4 regions of the Cupriavidus sp. 05N39 genome follow, and region 2 is predicted to be linked to each of the others. Evidence: predicted binding sites of a transcription regulator. Region 2 holds the regulator's gene; each other region holds the start of a gene.
What was found. The regulator sigma-54, encoded in region 2, starts transcription at its own class of promoters, with help from an activator protein. The targets are predictions, from matches to a motif close to TGGCANGNAANCTGCTTT.
Positions count from the first base shown of each region.

Region 1 (5,900 bases), on a different contig from region 2:
AGCCATCGAACTGCACAGTCACGTCTTCCAGGTAAAGGATGGGACCGTGCGAGACATCGATGACGCCGGGCTCCAGCACGCGGCCGAGGCCGGTGGTGCCCCCGCTTTCCGCCTGCTGCGCTCCGAGTGCGGCGTTCATGCTTCACCTCCGCTGCGGGTAACTTTGGCCGGCGCGCCGGCCGATGTGCCTTGTGCAACCGGGTGCCTGGCACGCATGCCGCGCACGCGCTTGATCAGGCCGATCACGCCGTCCGGCAGGTACAGCGTGACCAGCACGAACATCGCGCCCAGCAGGAACAGCCAGTACTCGGCGAAATAAGCCGTGAACATCGTCTTGGCGCCGTTGACAAGGAAGGCGCCGATGATCGGGCCGATCAGCGTGCCGCGTCCGCCCACGGCGACCCACACCGCCATCTCGATGGAGTTGGCCGGCGACATCTCGCCCGGGTTGATGATGCCCACCTGCGGCACGTAAAGCGCGCCGGCAATGCCGCATAGCACCGCCGAGAACGTCCACACGAAGAGCTTGTAGCCAAGCGGGTTGTAGCCGGAGAACATCACGCGCATCTCCGCATCGCGCACCGCCGTCACCACGCGGCCAAGCTTGGAGGTGACGATGTAGCGGCAGGCGATAAAGCCGGCCAGCAAGGCAAGGAACGTCAGCACGAACAGCGCGGTACGGGTTTCGGGCGCGGCCACGGCAAAACCGGCGATGCGCTTGAAATCGGTGAAGCCGTTGTTGCCGCCGAAGCCGGTCTCGTTGCGGAAGAACAGCAGCATCGCGGCATAGGTCATGGCCTGCGTGATGATGGACAGGTACACACCCTTGATGCGCGAGCGGAAGGCGAAGAAGCCGAACAGCCACGCCAGCACGCCGGGCACCAGCACCACCAGCAGCATGGCGTAGCCAAGATGTTCGGTGCCATGCCAGAACCACGGCAACTCCTTCCAGTCGAGGAAGACCATGAAGTCCGGCAGGTCGCTTTTGTAGACACCTTCACGGCCGATGGCGCGCATCAGGTACATGCCCATGGCATAGCCGCCGAGCGCGAAGAACAGCCCGTGGCCCAGGCTGAGGATGCCGCAGTAGCCCCACACCAGGTCCAGCGCGATCGCGGCCAGCGCAAAGCACATGATCTTGCCGATCAGCGTCAGCGCATAGGCCGACAGATGCATCGGATGGCCTTCGGGCAACAGCAGCGCGCACACCGGCACGCCGATGCCCGCCACCAGCGCGATCGCCAGCAGCGCCGCCCAGCCGCGGCCCGAGAACAGCGGCTGGCGTTCCGGCACCGCCAGCCGGAATCCGGTCGCGGATTGTTTCGATGTTGAAGTCTGCATCATGCCTCCGCGCTGCGCCCTTTGAGCGCGAACAGTCCTTGCGGGCGCTTCTGGATGAAGAGCACGATCAGCACCAGGACAAAGATCTTGGCCAGCACCGCACCGTAGAACGGCTCGATGAACTTGTTGATAAGGCCCAGCCCGAAGGCACCGATGATGGTGCCCGCCAGTTGCCCCACGCCGCCCAGCACCACTACCATGAAGGAGTCGATGATGTAGGCCTGCCCGAGGTCGGGCCCCACATTACCGATCTGCGACAAGGCGCAGCCACCGAGCCCGGCAATGCCCGCACCGAACGCGAAAGCGTAGCTATCCACTTTCCAGGTGCGCACGCCCACGCAGGCCGCCATGGTGCGGTTCTGCGTGGTGGCGCGCACGAACAGGCCCAGGCGGGTGCGGTTGAGCACGGCCCATGCCACCGCCACCACCGCCAGCGCGAACACGATGATGATCATGCGGTTGTAGGGCAACACCATCCCCGGCAGCCATTCAACGCCACCGCTCATCCAGGAGGGATTGGCCACTTCCACGTTCTGCGCGCCGAACAGCGTGCGCACCGCCTGCATCAGCAGCAGGCTCACGCCAAACGTCGCCAGCAGCGTTTCCAGCGGACGGCCGTAGAGATGGCGCAGCACCAGCCGCTCCAGCACGAAGCCAACCACGGCCGATGCCAGGAACGATGCTGGCAGCGCAAAAAGCAGGTACCAGTCGAAGGCACCGGCGAAATGCGCCCGGAATACGCCTTGCACCATATAGGTGGCGTACGCGCCGATCATCAGGAATTCTCCGTGCGCCATATTGATGACGCCGATCAGGCCATAGGTAATGGCCAGGCCCAGCGCGGCCAGCAGCAGCACGCTGCCCAGGCTCAGGCCGGCGAAGAGGTTGCCGATGAGTTCGGCGCGGCGCTGGTCGCCGCGCAGGGCATCGAGCGCCTGCTGGGCGGCGCCTCGCAGTTCGGCGTCGGGCTCGCGGTATTTGCCGGCTTCGTCACGCTCCAGCAGTGGCTGCAGCTTCTGCCGGCTTTGCGGATTGCTGTCGCGCCCGAGAATATGAATGGCTTCCAGCCGTTCGTCGCGATTGCCCTCGGCCAGCACGATATTGGCCCAGATCACATCGAGCTTGGCACGCAGGCCGGCATCGGCCTCGGCCTTGCGCGCGGCTTCCACCACCGGGCGCGAGGCGCTGCCGGGCTGGTCCAGCAGCGTGTTGACGGCCTGCGTGCGCACCGCCGCATCGGGCGATTGCAGCAGCGTGCTGCTGGCGGCACTGTCCACCAGCGCGCGCAGGCTGTTGTTAAGGGTCAGCGCTTCGAGCGCATCGGGCTTGACCGTGACCGGTTTGCCGCTGATGGCGTCCACCAGCTTGTCGCCGTCCTGGCGCACCATGCCGACGCCGGGCGCGTATTGCAGCGTATCGTCTTGCAGCGCCTTGAGAATGGGGCCCGCCTCCGCCACCGGCGCCTTGGTGAGCGCGGTGATGGCGGCAGTCTTGGCATCGAAGTCGTCTTCGGCCAGTGGCTTCAGGTCGGCCTGCGTCAGCGGCGCGGCCCACAGCGGGCACGCGGCGAGCAGCAGCAACGCTGCCAGCATGGCGCGCAACCGTGAAGCGAAAGAGAACGATAAGGGTCGGTGCATAAGGTTTGCGATCGCGCGCAGGAAGCGCGCGACCACCTTGGTCGGCGTGACGGGTTTTGCTTTGCGCCGCGGCCCTGAAGCGGCCCGCGGCAGTGAAACAAAGTCGGTTTGCTCCCCTCTCCCGAAGGCGGAGAACAAACACCGGACAGCTTGCGGGCGCGGTCTTCTCGACGCAGGCCCGCCCGCGGTCTTACATCACCTTGTCCGGCTTGCCTTCGTTACCCGCGATGAACGGGCTCCACGGCTGCGCGCGCACTGCCTTCGGCGTCTTCCACACCACCGTGAACTGGCCGTCGCCCTTGACCTCGCCGATCATCACCGGCTTGTACAGGTGATGGTTCTCGCCCATGGTCAACGTGAAGCCGTCCGGCGCCTTGAAGGTCTGGCCATACATCGCGGCGCGCACCTTGTCGGTATCGGTGGTGCCGGCCTTCTTCACGGCTTGCGCCCACATATGGATGCCCACGTAGGTGGCTTCCATCGGGTCGTTCGTCACGCGCTTGTCGCCGCCCGGCAGGTTGTTGGCCTTGACCCATGCCGCCCATTGCTTCTTGAAGGCTTCGTTTTCCGGGTTCTTGACCGACATGAAGTAGTTCCATGCGGCCAGGTGGCCCACCAGCGGCTTGGTGTCGATGCCGCGCAGCTCTTCCTCGCCGACAGAGAACGCCACCACCGGCACGTCCTTGGCCTTGAGGCCGGCGTTGCCCAGTTCCTTGTAGAAAGGCACGTTGGAGTCGCCGTTGATGGTGGAGATCACCGCGGTCTTGCCGCCTTGCGAGAACTTCTTGATATTGGCGACGATGGTCTGGTAATCGCTGTGGCCAAACGGCGTGTAGACCTCTTCGATATCCTTGTCCGCCACGCCCTTGCTCTTCAGGAAGGCCCGCAGGATCTTGTTGGTGGTGCGCGGGTAGACGTAGTCGGTGCCCAGCAGGAAGAAGCGCTTGGCGCCGCCGCCCTCCTTGCTCATCAGGTATTCCACGGCGGGAATGGCCTGCTGGTTGGGTGCGGCGCCGGTATAGAAGACGTTCTTGGACATCTCCTCGCCTTCATACTGCACCGGGTAGAACAGCAGTGAGTTCAGCTCTTCATAAACGGGCAGCACCGACTTGCGCGAAACCGAGGTCCAGCAGCCGAAGGTGACGGCAACCTTGTCCTTGGTGATCAGCTGGCGCGCCTTCTCGGCGAACAGCGGCCAGTTGGAAGCGGGATCGACCACGACCGGCTCAAGCTTGCGGCCAAGCACACCACCGCTCTTGTTGATCTCGTCGATCRTCATCAACGCCACGTCCTTGAGCGACGTCTCGGAAATGGCCATGGTGCCGGACAGCGAATGCAGGATACCGACCTTGATCGGCTCCTTGGACTGCGCCAATGCCAGCGGGCTAACACCTGCCGTTGCGAAGAATGCCGCGGCGGCTACCGCCGACAGTTTCAGCATGTCACGTCTTTTCATTGCAGCTCCCAGATTGTCGTGTTGGATAAGGAACAACGCACCCCGGGTACACCTTCTGCAACTAGCATGCCATGGCATACAAGCTTGTATACATGGTTGCACACACCGCCTGGCGAGCCTCCGGCGGCGGCCACGCGCCATGCCGCACCACGATAGTGCGGATACGTCACGCACCAAGCCAGTGCGGCGTCAGCGGCTGAATCAGATTGGGGCATCCGCCGGCGCGCATGCTGCGGCGTGACTTGCCCGAATCCCGAATCGGCTCTATGGTGGCCGTTCGCTTGCGCGCCGTGCCCTTGCCGCATATTGCGCAGACAAGCAGAAAACAGCACGACGGAGACAACCCATTGAACGCGTCAGCGGCGCCAGGGAACCAGATCGTCATCATCGGCGCGAGTGTGGCCGACATGTGCATGGGCATCCGGCTCAGGCAAGCCTGCATCGATACCTTCGTCGTCTTCGGGAATGCCGGCACGGTGGGCGGCACCTGGCGCGACAACACCTGTCCGGGCCGCGGCTGCGACATTCCCTCCCGCCTGCACCGCTTCTCCTTCGCGCCAAAGCCTGGACCGGTCCAGCGCATGCTTGCCACAGCCGGAAATCCCCGAGCGCTTCGGCCCGCTCGGGCACGTCCGCTATGGCACTGATCGCGCAGCACCTGGATTGAACGGAACCATCAAGCCGGCTTTTTGAACATCCCATCCCAACCAGCAACGCCTCCAGGCAAACCGATGACCACACTTCCGTCATACCAGCCACGCAGCGCCTGGGCCATGGCCTCGATGCTGACCTGGCTGTCGCTGATCAACTTCCTCGACAAGATCGTGCTGGGCATGGTGGCCGTGCCGCTGATGGCGGACCTGAAGCTGCCGCCGGCGGAGTTCGGCCTGATCGCCAGCAGCTTCTTCTGGCTGTTTTCGCTGTCCACCGTGCTGGTGGGATTTCTGTCCAATCGCGTGGCCACGCGCTGGCTGCTGCTGGCGATGGGCCTGTCGTGGGCCCTGCTGCAAATACCGCTGGCGCTGGCCACCTCGGCCATGACCATTCTCTTGTGCCGCATGCTGCTTGGCGCGGCCGAGGGCCCGGCCTTCCCGATCTCCGTGCATGCGTTATTCAAATGGTTTCCCGACCACAAGCGCAATCTGCCGGTGGCGGTGGTCAACCAGGGCGCGACGGCGGGCCTGCTGCTGGCGGGCTTGCTGATCCCGCTGGTGACGATGCATTGGGGATGGCGCGCCAACTTCATGATCCTCGCCGCCATCGGCGCGGCATGGAGTGCGATGTGGCTCTGCGTGGGACGCGAGGGGCCGCTGGCGCAGGCGAGCGACCGGCGCCCCGGCGCCGCGGCCATGCCCGTGCGGCTGCCCTATCGCCGCATCTTCCGCGACCCGACCGTGCTTTCCTGCCTGGCCATCGGCTTCTGCGCGTACTGGGCGCTGGCGCTGGGGCTGACCTGGCTGCCGGCC
Region 1 covers NZ_JBFTNE010000003.1:82,533-88,432, forward strand. The annotation lists gene urtD (urea ABC transporter ATP-binding protein UrtD) at 1-139, opposite strand, end outside; gene urtC (urea ABC transporter permease subunit UrtC) at 136-1,341, opposite strand; gene urtB (urea ABC transporter permease subunit UrtB) at 1,341-2,978, opposite strand; gene urtA (urea ABC transporter substrate-binding protein) at 3,169-4,434, opposite strand; gene AC1DN0_RS02250 (hypothetical protein) at 4,601-4,960, opposite strand; gene AC1DN0_RS02255 (MFS transporter) at 5,166-5,900, shown strand, end outside.
Region 1: the regulator sigma-54 is predicted to act here: its motif matches at 4,489-4,506, upstream of urtA (urea ABC transporter substrate-binding protein).

Region 2 (5,900 bases):
CGCGCCACGCCATGGTTGTTCTCGAAGAGGAGCCCGGCCTGTTCGAACACGCGCTTCTTGCTGGTGACGCTGACGTCGAGGTTGATGTTGCCGGGTGGCAGCAATTTAGCCAAACGATTCATGTGGAATGCGCAGGGTTTTCTAGTAAGCAGGCCCGGGGCCGGGAGGCATCGCGCCGGGCAAAAAAGAAGAAAAAACCAAGGTCCGAAGTTTCACCGGGTGTCCCCCTGCCGGTGTCGGGCGTCTGGCCATTATAGAGCAGGCCCGCCCCCGCCTTGTGCATTGCAATACCCGATGCGCGGAAGCGGTGCCGCGTGCACGGAAAAATCGTTGAGCTTGAGAACTATGTATTGCACAGCATACACCGGTCCATATGCGTTGCGGAATCCCCCGCGTGGTCCCGGATGAGCGCCAGGAACGAAAAAGCCGCGCTATGGGCGCGGCTTGATTCCGGTTTCAAGGGAGTGACACCGGCGGCCCGGTCTGTGGGCCACCAGGCACGGTCATTGCTGCATCTGCGATGCGGCCATCTGATACTTGACCGCTTCGCGGTCGTGGCTTTGCACGCGATCCTTATGGCGAATCACCTGCCGGTCGAGCTTGTCGACGAGCGCGTCGATAGCGGCATACAGGTCTTCATGATGCGCTTCGACAAAGATGTCCTTGCCCTTGAGATGTAGATTGATTTCCGCGTACTGCCGCCGGTCCTTTTCTTTTGTATTGTCGACAGAGAGCAGCACACTTACGCCAATGACTTGATCAAAATGCCTGACGATACGCTCCAGTTTCGTTTCCACGTACTCACGCAGCGGGGGCGTGATGTCCAAGTGGTGTCCACTGATCTTGAAGTTCATAGCGTTTCTCCTTCTGAAAGAGTTGCACCAGGCAGGCGATGCAACTCGGCTACAAAGTCTTGCGGAGAGTAACTGCCGGAATCTTGAGCGCCTCGCGGTATTTGGCAACGGTGCGTCGTGCCACTACGAAGCCTTGCTCGCCGAGCAATTCGGCAATCCGGCTGTCGGACAAGGGATTCCTGGCGTCTTCGGCTCCTATCAGTTGCTTGATCAACGCACGAATTGCCGTTGACGAGGCCGCGCCGCCGGTTTCTGTGGATACGTGACTGCCGAAGAAATACTTCAGCTCGAAAGTCCCCATCGGCGTTGCCATGTATTTATTGGTAGTCACCCGAGAGATGGTGGACTCGTGTAAACCCAGTGTATCGGCAATCTCCCGCAAAACCAAGGGGCGCATCGCAATTTCACCGTGGGTGAAGAAGTTCTTTTGACGTTCGACAATAGCTTGTGCAACGCGCAATATCGTGTCGAACCTTTGCTGGATATTCTTGATCAACCAGCGTGCCTCCTGCAGTTTTTGCTGCAGTCCCGCAGCACCCGCATCGCCTTTTGCACCGCGCAATATCTGCGCGTACATGTCGTTGATACGTAGCCGCGGCATCACATCCGGATTGAGCTGCGCGATCCAGCCGCCATTCAGTTTACGGACAAAAACATCGGGCACGACGAAGTCGGCTTCGGGGCGGCTGTACGCATGGCCCGGATAAGGCGCCAGAGAGCGGATCAGTTCATGCGCCGACTTCAATTCCGGCTCGTCCACCTGCAGCGCTTTTTTCAGGCGCGTGTAGTCGCGCACCGCGAGCAGTTCCAGGTGATTGGTGACAATGGTCAGCGCCAGGTCGCGCTGCGGGTGCTTGATGCGGCGCAATTGCAGCGCCAGGCATTCGGCCGCATTGCGTGCGCCGACACCAGGCGGATCGAAGCTCTGCAGCAGGGTAAGGACGGCGTGGATCTCGTCGACCTCGAATTCAAGTTCATCCGGCAGTTCGCTGCAGATTTCCTCGAGCGAGGCGCTCAGGTAGCCGTCGTCGTCCAGCGACTCGACCAGGAAGATGGCCAGCCCCTTGTCGCGCAACGAAATTTTCAGCGGCGCGAGCTGTTCCATCAGATGTTCGCGCAGCGTGGGTTCGGCGTCGCGCAACTGCATCGGGGTCTTTTCGTCGTCGTCGCCTTGCGGGCGGCGGGCGAAGTCGTCGAGGCTCCAGTCGTTGCCGTAGTCCTCGTTGCTGTCGGAATAGCTGTCTTCGGCCTCGGGCGCGCCGTCGGGGCGGTTCTCGCTGGTGCCCTGGCCGTCGGCGGGCGCCGGCGCGGGAGCGCTCTGCATGTTGACCGAGCCGTCGGCGGCAACGCGCAACGGGCTGTCGAGCCAGTCGTTCTCGCGTTCGAGCAAAGGGTTCTCGGTCAGCGCCTGTTCCACTTCCTGCTGCAGTTCGAGCGTGGACAGTTGCAGCAGCCGGATCGACTGCTGGAGTTGCGGCGTGAGCGCGAGATGCTGCGAGAGGCGGAGCTGTAGCGACGGTTTCATGCGACCTATTTTATGCCCAACTTCCGTGCCGGTGGAACGGAAATTGCTATCGCTGATGACGCCGTGATCGTTGCAGGGTAAAAGGCGACACCGGAGCCACCTTGGGCACAAGGTCGCCGCAGCTGCCGCTTGCTGTGGCGCGCCGCGTTACATGCGGAAATTCTCGCCCAGGTAGACCTTGCGCACCGACTCGTTGGCGATGATGTCTTCAGGCCGGCCCGAGGCCAGCACGGCGCCTTCGCTGATGATGTAGGCGATGAAGCGGGGCGCCGAGGCCAGGGCGCGGGCGATTTCCACGCGGCGGCGTTCGCCGCCTGACAGCGAAAGCGCCGGATTGTCGCGCAGGTGGGCAATCTGGAGGTCATCGAGCAGCGTGTCCAGCCGGCGCTCGAGTTCGGCCTTGCCAAGTGGCTTGCCGTCCTGGATCTGCAATTCCAGTACCGCGCGGATGTTCTCCTGCACATTCAGCTTGCGGAACACCGAAGCTTCCTGCGGCAGATAGGACAGGCCCATGCGTGCCCGTTCGTGAATGGCCAGGCCGCTGATGTGCTTGTCGTCGAGCACGATGTCGCCCTCGTCCAGCGCCACCAGTCCCACGATCATGTAGAAGGAGGTGGTCTTGCCCGCGCCGTTGGGCCCCAGGAGTCCGACCACCTCGCCGCTCTTTACGTCGAGGGACACATCCTTGACCACCGTGCGCGAGCCGTAGCGCTTTTTCAGGTGGCGCACGACCAGCGTGCTGCTGTCCTTCAGGGTGGCGGGCTGGGAGGGTGCGGTTTGGGTAACGGTCATGAAGGCTGAATCCGTGGATCGGGCGACGCGGCGGCGTCAGGGATTGACGGGGGCGGGCGCAGGCTTGAGCGGCAGCGGGGCGCCGGCGGCGCCGCTGGCGGGTTGCTCCTGGCGCGGCGACAACACGGCGCGCACGCGACCGGACGGGCTGCCCGCCGTCGCGTTCTCCGTACCGCCGCTGGCGGTGTAGAACTCGTTGCGGCTGTCGTAGGTGATCACTGCGCCGCGGATCTCGTCGACCAGCTTGGCGCCGGCCAGCCGCGCCATGCGTGCGCGGCCGATCAGCTTGGACAGCTCCTGCTTGCCGTCATACTCGATGCGGTCGCCCCAGCCGTCGATGTATTCGTCGACGTTGTCGCGCTTCTGGCGGATATAAGCCTGCTTGCCGCCCTTGGACGTAGCCACGGCGTACTGGTAGCCCTCGGGATCGGTGCGCACTTCGGCCGCGTCGGATTTCAACACCATGGTGCCCTTGGTCAGCACCACGTTGCCAGTCAGCACATAAACCTGCTTGACGTCGTCATAGCTGGCGTTGTCGGCTTCCAGTACCAGCGGTTTCTCGCGGTCGGCTTTCTCCGCGCTGGCGGGCGCGGCCAGCGTGAGGCCGAGGACGGCTGCCAGCGTCAGCAAAGCGGCCGTGCTGCGGCGGCGACAGGACGATGTCGTCAGGAGTGAATTCATGTTGGCGTGATGGCGGTTGGCGCGGACGGCTGTGGCCCGCGGGCGGCTTCGTTTCCTGGCGGCTGTTTCCGGGCAAGGCGGGCGGGGCTGCGCGGGCGGCACCCGCCTGGGTACCGTTTGCGCCCGCTCGCCTGGCCAGCACTGCTTCGCTTCATCTGGCAACAGCCTCTCGGGTCTTTGTTATCTGGGCTACTTCGCGGGACTCGCCGGCGGCCCCGTAATAATGGTGCCGCGTACGTTACCCAGCAATTGTACTTCGCGGGTGACATTGTTGAAGATCAGCCCGTTTGCCGTCATCACCGACGGGCCGCGGGTCAGCTTGACGGCTTTGTCGGTCTTCACGATGTCATCGTTGATCAGCACCTGGAAATACTCCGAGGCGGCTGTCATCTGCGGATCCTTGGCCGGGTCCGGCCCTTGGGCACGCACGATAAAGGCATTGCCGAACAGGTCGATCACCGAGCCTGCCGCGTTCATCGTGCCGCGATCGGAGTGGCCCGTGACAGGCGGGCGGTCGATTTCGTAGGCGCGCATGGCCGGACGCGTCACTTCGTAGGTCTGGTCGTCCTCGAAGTGGATCATCTTGTCGCCGGTGAACCGCATCTTGGTGTTGCCGTCCTCGGCCAGTTCGGTGGCGGAGAAGCGGACCATGTAGTAATCGGGCTCATGCTTCTTGCCCACCGGCCCGGTGGCGGCTTCTTTCGGGGAATTGACCTGCACCAGCCAGAAAGTGCTGCCCGCCACTAGCGCCATCAACAGCAGCGGCAAGGCGCGCATTCCTAGCCGGCTCAGGGAGGACAGGATATCCCGCATAGTTTGTGGGTGCTCTCAGATGACCTTGGCGCGGGTCAGGTCGTGGATGTGCAGGGCACCGACCAGGCGCTGGTCGGCATCGACCACCAGCATCTGGTTGATGCGGTTCGCCTCCATGACCTGCACGGCTTCCACCGCCAGCTGGTCCGGCCCCACCGTATGCGGCGAGCGGTGCATCACCTCGCTGATGGGCACGGTCTTCCAGTCGCGCGGCGTTTCCAGCAGGCGGCGCAGGTCGCCGTCGGTGAAGACGCCGATCAGGTGGTCGTCCGGATCCACCACCGCGGTCATGGCCATGCCCTTGCGGGTGATTTCCATCAGGGCCTGCGCCAGCGGCGTGCTTTCGCGTACCTTGGGCACTGCGTTGCCGCTGCGCATGACGTCGCGCACATGGGTCAGCAGCTTGCGCCCGAGCGCGCCGCCCGGATGCGAGCGGGCAAAGTCTTCCTCGCCGAAGCCGCGCGCGTCCAGCACCGCCACCGCTAGCGCATCGCCCATCGCCAGCGCGGCGGTGGTGCTGGCGGTGGGGGCCAGGTTAAGCGGGCAAGCCTCTTTCTCCACACCGGCGTTGAGGTGGGCGTCGGCCAGCTTGGCCAGCGTGGAGGCGGGGTTGCCGGTCACGGAGATCAGCTTGGCGCCGATGCGCTTGACGATCGGCACGATCGACAGCAGTTCGGCGGTCTCTCCGGAATTGGAAAAGGCAATCAGCACATCGTCGCGCGTGACCATGCCCAGGTCGCCATGGCTGGCCTCGGCCGGGTGCACGAAAAAGGCCGGCGTGCCGGTCGATGCCAGCGTGGCCGCGACCTTGCGGCCGATGTGTCCCGACTTGCCGATGCCCGACACGACGACGCGTCCGCTGCAATTCAGAGTGAGTTGCACGGCCTGCGCAAATTCGCCGTCCAGGCGGCCCGCGAGGGCGGCGACGGCATCGGCTTCGATCTGGAGGGTCTCGCGAGCGAGCCGAAGTGCTCGATCCGCATTGAAATTAGCTATCATGGCGACGAAGTATACCAACGAATGCGATGGCGCTTGGGCTGTTCCTGGGATCGGGCGGCCGGGGCGGCTGCCGTGCTTGCCGCAATCCGCCGGCAGGGCCGCCCGAGCCGGGTTGTCCTGGCCCGGTGGTGGCGTACCCTGATCCTTCCGATGCACTCTCCGCTGGACCTGACCCTTGTGCTGCTGGCCGCCGCCGTGTTCGGCGTGGTCGCCTTTCGCATGCTGCAATTACCGCC
Region 2 covers NZ_JBFTNE010000041.1:61,607-67,506, forward strand. The annotation lists gene ptsN (PTS IIA-like nitrogen regulatory protein PtsN) at 1-122, opposite strand, end outside; gene hpf (ribosome hibernation-promoting factor, HPF/YfiA family) at 504-854, opposite strand; gene AC1DN0_RS20470 (RNA polymerase factor sigma-54) at 904-2,379, opposite strand; gene AC1DN0_RS20475 (LPS export ABC transporter ATP-binding protein) at 2,527-3,171, opposite strand; gene lptA (lipopolysaccharide transport periplasmic protein LptA) at 3,208-3,852, opposite strand; gene lptC (LPS export ABC transporter periplasmic protein LptC) at 4,042-4,665, opposite strand; gene AC1DN0_RS20490 (KpsF/GutQ family sugar-phosphate isomerase) at 4,681-5,664, opposite strand; gene AC1DN0_RS20495 (monovalent cation:proton antiporter family protein) at 5,815-5,900, shown strand, end outside.

Region 3 (2,917 bases), on a different contig from region 2:
GCGCGGTTGTTGGGGATTACGCGGCCGCAGTTGGCGTATCGGTGGAAGACGAGGGGGATTCGGGGGGAGGGGGGGTGATTTGGTTGGGTTGGTCGGTGTTTGTTTGAGCGGCGATGGCTATTGCACCCAAGTGCGTACGACATCCCCCTGCGGGGGACGCCGGTCACTCTTCTTTGCTTCGGCAAAGAAGACTAACGAGAAGAAAGCCGACCCTGCCGGGAGCAGAGCAATCGCGGGGGCGAGGGGCGCTGGTTTCGTCGTACGGCCGCAGTTTTGCTGGCATCTGCCGTTACCAGCTTGTAGGGCATCGCAATGGCATGATCCATGGGTTTCGTGGTGATGCCCTTGACCTCGTGTGTGGTGACCATTCCCACATCTGCCGTTACCGGCACGGACCACCACGACACACCACATGCCAATGGTTTCGTGGTGGGGCGGGCGCGGTGGTGAAGGCCTGGGGCATATCACCCGGTGCCACCGCGCCCACGACGGAACCGGACCGCCTGAAACTTCGTGGCCGGCCACTACGCGAGCGACAGACGGCTTGAAGCAAGTGATGTCTGCTACCGGGGGCCTCACCACGAATCCCGGAAGCTGGCAGGATCGTGGCCAGTCAAGCCGGTACCGGCAGAAGCCCGCCGGCACTCTGGGCTGTACGACGAAATCATCGATATTCGAGAGCCTGATGGCTCTGCCCCCGGCAGGGTCGGCTTTCTTCTCGTTAGTCTTCTTTGCCGAAGCAAAGAAGAGTGACCGGCGTCCCCCGCAGGGGGATGTCGTACGCACTTGGGTGCAATAACCATCGCCGCTCAAACAAACACCGACCACCCTCGCAGGGGGATGTCGTATAGCTGTTGGGTGCAAAAACCAACGCCGCTCAAACAAACCGCGCCACCCACCACCCAAAAGCCATTTAATCATTTGATGCAGTCAGCAATCCACACCCCAAGCAAGTGACCAATCCGGTTGTTGCGCCGCATGCGCCCGCAATCCCTTCCCCCTCCTACCTCTAACCTCCCCCCGCCCCCATCACTGTTGCAGCGCCGCAGCCTTACCGCGATTCCGCCGACTCCCCGCAAACCACCGCCCGGCGCGACATTTGATCAATTGATCAAATGTCGCCGCCATCTTCATCAATTGATAGAGCTATGGCGCGGGCATCGCTTCGGGTAAACGCGCAAGCCGGTCCGGCAAGATTCCCAGGATCCCTTGTGCCGTCGTGATTTGCATCCGCTGGCACGCTCTTCGCAATAGAGGCCATACAAGCCAAGCGAAGGAGCAGCGCCATGATCAACCAGTCGGTCCCCTTGTTTGAAGCCACGCCCCGCTACGTCCGCGTCGGCGGTCGCACGCCGGAAGGCTTCGTGCAGTTTGCCTTCAGCGTGTCCGACCCGGAGCTCAACGTCGAGCTGATCATGCCCGAGCCGATGTTCGAGGCTTTTTGCAGCGTCAACCACGTGCGCTTCCTGCCCCCGGAAACTCCGGTGGCCGGCCAGGACGACTGAGCACGCCAAGCCCCGCGCACCCGTTCCCCCCACATAAAAAACAGCAAGACCCAGGAGACCAAAGCGATGCAAGTCGACATTAAGACCCAGCAGATCCAGCCGCTGCGCCAGACCTACGGCCACGTGGCCCGCCGCTTCGGCGACAAGCCCGCCTCGCGCTACCAGGAGGCAACCTACGACGTGCAGTCGGAGGTCAATTTCCACTACCGCCCGACKTGGGATCCGCAGCACGAGATCTACGACAAGCGCCGCACCGCCATCGTGATGAAAGACTGGTACGCGCTCAAGGACCCGCGCCAGTACTTCTACGGCGCTTACGTGACGGCGCGCGGCCGCCAGCAGGACGCCACCGAGAAGAGRTTCGCCTTCGTGGAGAAGCGCGGCTTGCTGCAGGCGCTGCCCGCCGAATGGCAGGACCGCCTGGCCGACGGCCTGCTGCCGCTGCGCCATGTGGAGTGGGGCGCCAACATGAACAACTTCTATTGCGCCGACTACGGCTGGGGCACGGCCATCACGCAGGCCTGCACCTACTGCGCGATGGACCGTCTCGGCATTGCCCAGTACCTGACGCGCATCGGCATGCTGCTCGACGGCAATACCGGCGTGGCGCTGGAGCGCGCCAAGGTGGCCTGGATGGAGAGCGCCGCGTGGCAGCCGATGCGCCGGCTGGTCGAGCGCAGCTTCGTGATCGAGGACTGGTTCGAGACCTTCGTTACCCAGAACCTGGTGCTCGACGGCCTGCTTTACCCGATGGTGTACCAGCACGCCGACGCCGCCATCGTCCGCGGCTGCGGCACGGGGCTGGCGGTGCTGACCGAGTTCATGAACGACTGGCGTGAAGAGCATGCGCGCTGGGTCGACTCGGTGGTGCAAACCGCCGCTGCCGAATCCGACGCCAACCGCGTGCTGCTGTCCGGCTGGGCCCGCGCCGCGCGCACGCAGGTGGCCGAGGCGCTGGTGCCGGTGGCCGACACCTTGCTGGGCGAGGGTGGCGAGCAGGTGATCGCGCTGTGCCTGGAGCAGTTCGACGTACGCCTGAACAAGCTTGGCCTTGCCGCCTGAGGAGCCCGCCATGACCGCCAACGTCTATATCGCGCTGCAAAGCAACGACGACACCCGTCCCATCATCGAAGCCATCACCGAGGCCAACCCGCACGCCGTGGTGTCGCAGTTTCCCGCCATGGTGAAGATCGATGCGCCGGGCCACCTGACCATCGTGCGCGAACTGGTGTCGGAAAAGCTCGGCCGCGAGTGGGACCTGCAGGAGATCCACCTGAACCTGATTTCGCTGTCGGGAAACATCGACGAAGACGACGACGCCTTCACCCTGCACTGGAACGCCTGAGACGGCCCGCCCACCGCAAAGAAAAACGGAGACAGAACACCATGGACGCACGCAAGAAGCTGAACCT
Region 3 covers NZ_JBFTNE010000093.1:44,115-47,031, reverse strand. The annotation lists partial or broken gene AC1DN0_RS31995 (helix-turn-helix domain-containing protein) at 1-78, shown strand, start outside; gene AC1DN0_RS31990 (phenol hydroxylase subunit) at 1,287-1,505, shown strand; gene AC1DN0_RS31985 (aromatic/alkene monooxygenase hydroxylase subunit beta) at 1,572-2,567, shown strand; gene AC1DN0_RS31980 (MmoB/DmpM family protein) at 2,578-2,850, shown strand; gene AC1DN0_RS31975 (aromatic/alkene/methane monooxygenase hydroxylase/oxygenase subunit alpha) at 2,892-2,917, shown strand, end outside.
Region 3: the regulator sigma-54 is predicted to act here: its motif matches at 1,235-1,252, upstream of AC1DN0_RS31990 (phenol hydroxylase subunit).

Region 4 (3,462 bases), on a different contig from region 2:
GAGATATCGAGCATGGCCCACCAGCCCTGCTCCGCCACCTCGGCGGATTGCGGCAACAGCGACGTCTGGTAATTCACGTCGAGCATGCGCGCGGTATTCTCCGCGCGCTCGGTGTAGCGCGCCATCCAGAACAGATGGTCGGCAGTGCGGCTAAGCATGTCAGTCCCCTCGTACTGCACTGTTCGCCCGCGCGCCGCCGGCATCGAGGCGGCCGGCGCGGGAATCTCAAACAATCCTTGCGAGCGCCGCGCTTCAGCGCTCCAGCACCCAGGTGTCCTTGGTGCCCCCGCCCTGCGAGGAATTGACCACCAGCGAGCCTTCCCGCAGCGCCACGCGCGTCAATCCGCCGGGCACCATGCGCACGTCCTTGCCCGACAGCACGAATGGGCGCAGGTCGATGTGGCGCGGCGCGATGCCGGACTCGACGTAGGTCGGGCAGGTTGACAGCGCCAGCGTGGGTTGCGCGATGTACTGCTCCGGACGCGCGCGCACGACCTCGCGGAAGGTATCGATCTCGGCGCGGGTGGCGGCCGGGCCCACCAGCATGCCGTAGCCGCCGGCGCCGTGGGTTTCCTTCACCACCAGTTCGTCCATGTGATCGAGCACGTACTGCAGGTCGTCGGGACGGCGGCACATATAGGTCGGGACATTGTTCAGGATGGCTTCCTCGCCGAGGTAGAAGCGGATCATGTCCGGCACATAGGGATAGATCGATTTGTCGTCGGCCACGCCAGTGCCGATGGCATTGCAGATGGTGACGTTGCCGGCGCGATAGACCGACAGCAGTCCCGCCGCGCCCAGCGTGGAATCGGGCCGGAACACCAGCGGGTCGAGGAAGTCGTCGTCGACCCGGCGGTAGATCACGTCGATGCGCTGCGGGCCCTGCGTGGTACGCATGTAGAGATGATCGTCCTGCACGAACAGGTCGCTGCCCTCGACCAGCTCCACGCCCATCTGCTGGGCCAGGAAGGCGTGCTCGAAATAGGCGGAGTTGTACATGCCGGGCGTCAGTACCACCACGGTGGGATCGGCGATGTTCTGCGGCGAGACCCCGCGCAACATGTCGAGCAACAGGTCCGGATAGTGGGCCACCGGCGCCACGCGGTTGCGCGCGAACAGGTCGGGAAACAACCGCATCATCATCTTGCGGTTCTCCAGCATGTAGGAGACGCCGGAGGGCACGCGCAGGTTGTCTTCCAGCACGTAGAACTCGCCCTCGCCCGCGCGTACCACGTCGATGCCCGCAACGTGGGCATAGATATCGCGCGGCACGTCGATGCCGAGCATCTCGGGCCGGTACTGCGCGTTGTTGTAGATCTGGTCTGGGGGAATCACGCCGGCGCGGATGATGTCCTGGCCGTGATAGATATCGTGAATGAAGCGATTCAGCGCGGAGACCCGCTGGCGCAGCCCGCGCTCCAGCGTGGCCCACTCGCTGGCGGGAAAGATCCGGGGAATCACGTCGAACGGGATGGTGCGCTCGGTGCCGCTGTTGGACTCGTCCTTTTCGCCATACACGGCGAAAGTGATGCCCACACGCCGGAAGATCAGGTCCGCCTCCGCGCGCTTGTTGCCCATGGTGCCTTCGGACTGTCGCGCCAGCCAGTCCGCGAACTGCTTGTAATGCCCCCGCACGGCACCTGCCGGCAGGGACTCTCCCGCGTGGATCGCTGCCGCCACGCCATCTTGCCAATCGAGCATCTCGTCGAAAAACCGCGCCGCCATGATGGCCGTTCCCCCATGATTTGGGCGCCGCCCAAACTGCCGGCGATCCCGTTTTGATTGGCTTCTTGTTCCCGGCACAGCACCTTGAGGTCACCACCCGCAGCCCGGCGGCGCAGCCGCGGACCGTCGTCATGCTTCGAAGTGCTGTACCTATAGGATACCTATGACCACGAAAGCCGCAAGCGGCGGGCATTCGCGCCATCAAACATGGATTAAGCAAGATGTCTGCCAGCCCCTCCTCAATTCGCACCAAGACGGCGCCCGGGAACGGTCCGGGCGGGGGCAACCGCGCCGCGCTAACGCGCCACGGCCGTACCCTTGCATGCCGGCACTTCGGCCAGGATGTACTGCACCAGGGCTTCAGGGGTCTGGCGGATATCGAGTACCAGCGCGTCGCGCGGCTCCTCCAGCGTTTCGAACTGGCTCTGCAGCAGCGCCGGATTGAAGAAGTGCTCGCTGCGCTCGGCCAGGCGACCGCCGATGACCGCGGCGTCGCCCTTCATATAGACAAAGGTCACGCCGCCGTCGGGCGGCGTCAGCCGGTCGCGATAGGTCTGGCGCAACGCGGAACAGGTGAACACATGGGTGCGGCCTTCGGCGCGGGCCGCATCGATCGCCGCGCGCATGGCGGCCAGCCAGGGCCAGCGGTCTTCATCAGTCAGCGGGATGCCGTTGTGCATCTTCGCCTTGTTGGCGGCGCTGTGGAAATCATCGGCGTCGTGAAAGCCGCAATGCAGGGTCTCGGCCAGCATCTGGCCGACGGTGCTCTTTCCGCTGCCGGAAACGCCCATCAGGATGTAGATCATGTCTGCTCCAGCGATCGTGTTCGGATGGTTTGCCCATCCTTGTCGGTAGTCCCCGCGCCGGCCGCCGGCAGTGTCCGGAAGCATACGGCCATGAAGCCATGATAGGACCCGCATGGGCCGGCTCGGGGTCGTCCCCGCCAGCCGTTGGCTGCCGGGGACACAAATGACACAAATATCGGGGCGCGCCGCCTATTGTGCGACGGCCGCGCCGGTTTGGACAGCGCCGTGCGCGTCGGCTTCGGACAGGTCCAGCGCGCTGCCGCCCTCTTCTGCTATCCGCGCATTGCGGCGGAACAGGCCAAACAGGCCGCGGCCGACGCTGAAGCTGGCGAAAGCGTCGTCCGGCAGTACCGCCGAGGCGCGCGCCGCGAAGTCGGCGTCGCCGTCGGCGCCACCGAGCCATTCCAGGGTGCCAGCGACGGCATCCACGCGGAGGCGGTCGCCATCGCGCACTCGCGACAAGGGCCCCCCAGCAAGTGCCTCCGGACCCACATGAATGACAGCCGGCACCTTACCCGAAGCACCCGACATGCGCCCATCGGTCACCAGCGCCACCTTGTGGCCGGCATCCTGCAGCGCGCCCAGCACCGGCGTAAGGCGGTGCAGCTCGGGCATGCCGTTGGCGTTCGGCCCCTGGAAGCGCACCACCGCGACCACATCGCCAGCCAGCTCGCCGGCATCGAACGCGGCCTGCAAGCCTTCCTGGGAATCGAAGACGCGCGCCGGCGCCTCCACCACCCGATGCTCCGGCGCCACCGCCGACACCTTGATCATGCCGCGGCCAAGATTGCCCTGCAGCAAGCGCAGGCCGCCCTCGGCGGAGAACGGCTCGGCCGCGGTGGCCAGAACCGTCGCGTCACCGCTGGTAGCCGCACCGTCACGCCACTGCAGCACGCCGTCGATCATCACGGGTTCCTGCGTGTAGCGTGCC
Region 4 covers NZ_JBFTNE010000062.1:65,858-69,319, forward strand. The annotation lists gene AC1DN0_RS26510 (alpha-E domain-containing protein) at 1-158, opposite strand, end outside; gene AC1DN0_RS26515 (circularly permuted type 2 ATP-grasp protein) at 253-1,725, opposite strand; gene AC1DN0_RS26520 (gluconokinase) at 2,022-2,531, opposite strand; gene edd (phosphogluconate dehydratase) at 2,721-3,462, opposite strand, start outside.
Region 4: the regulator sigma-54 is predicted to act here: its motif matches at 1,939-1,956, upstream of AC1DN0_RS26515 (circularly permuted type 2 ATP-grasp protein).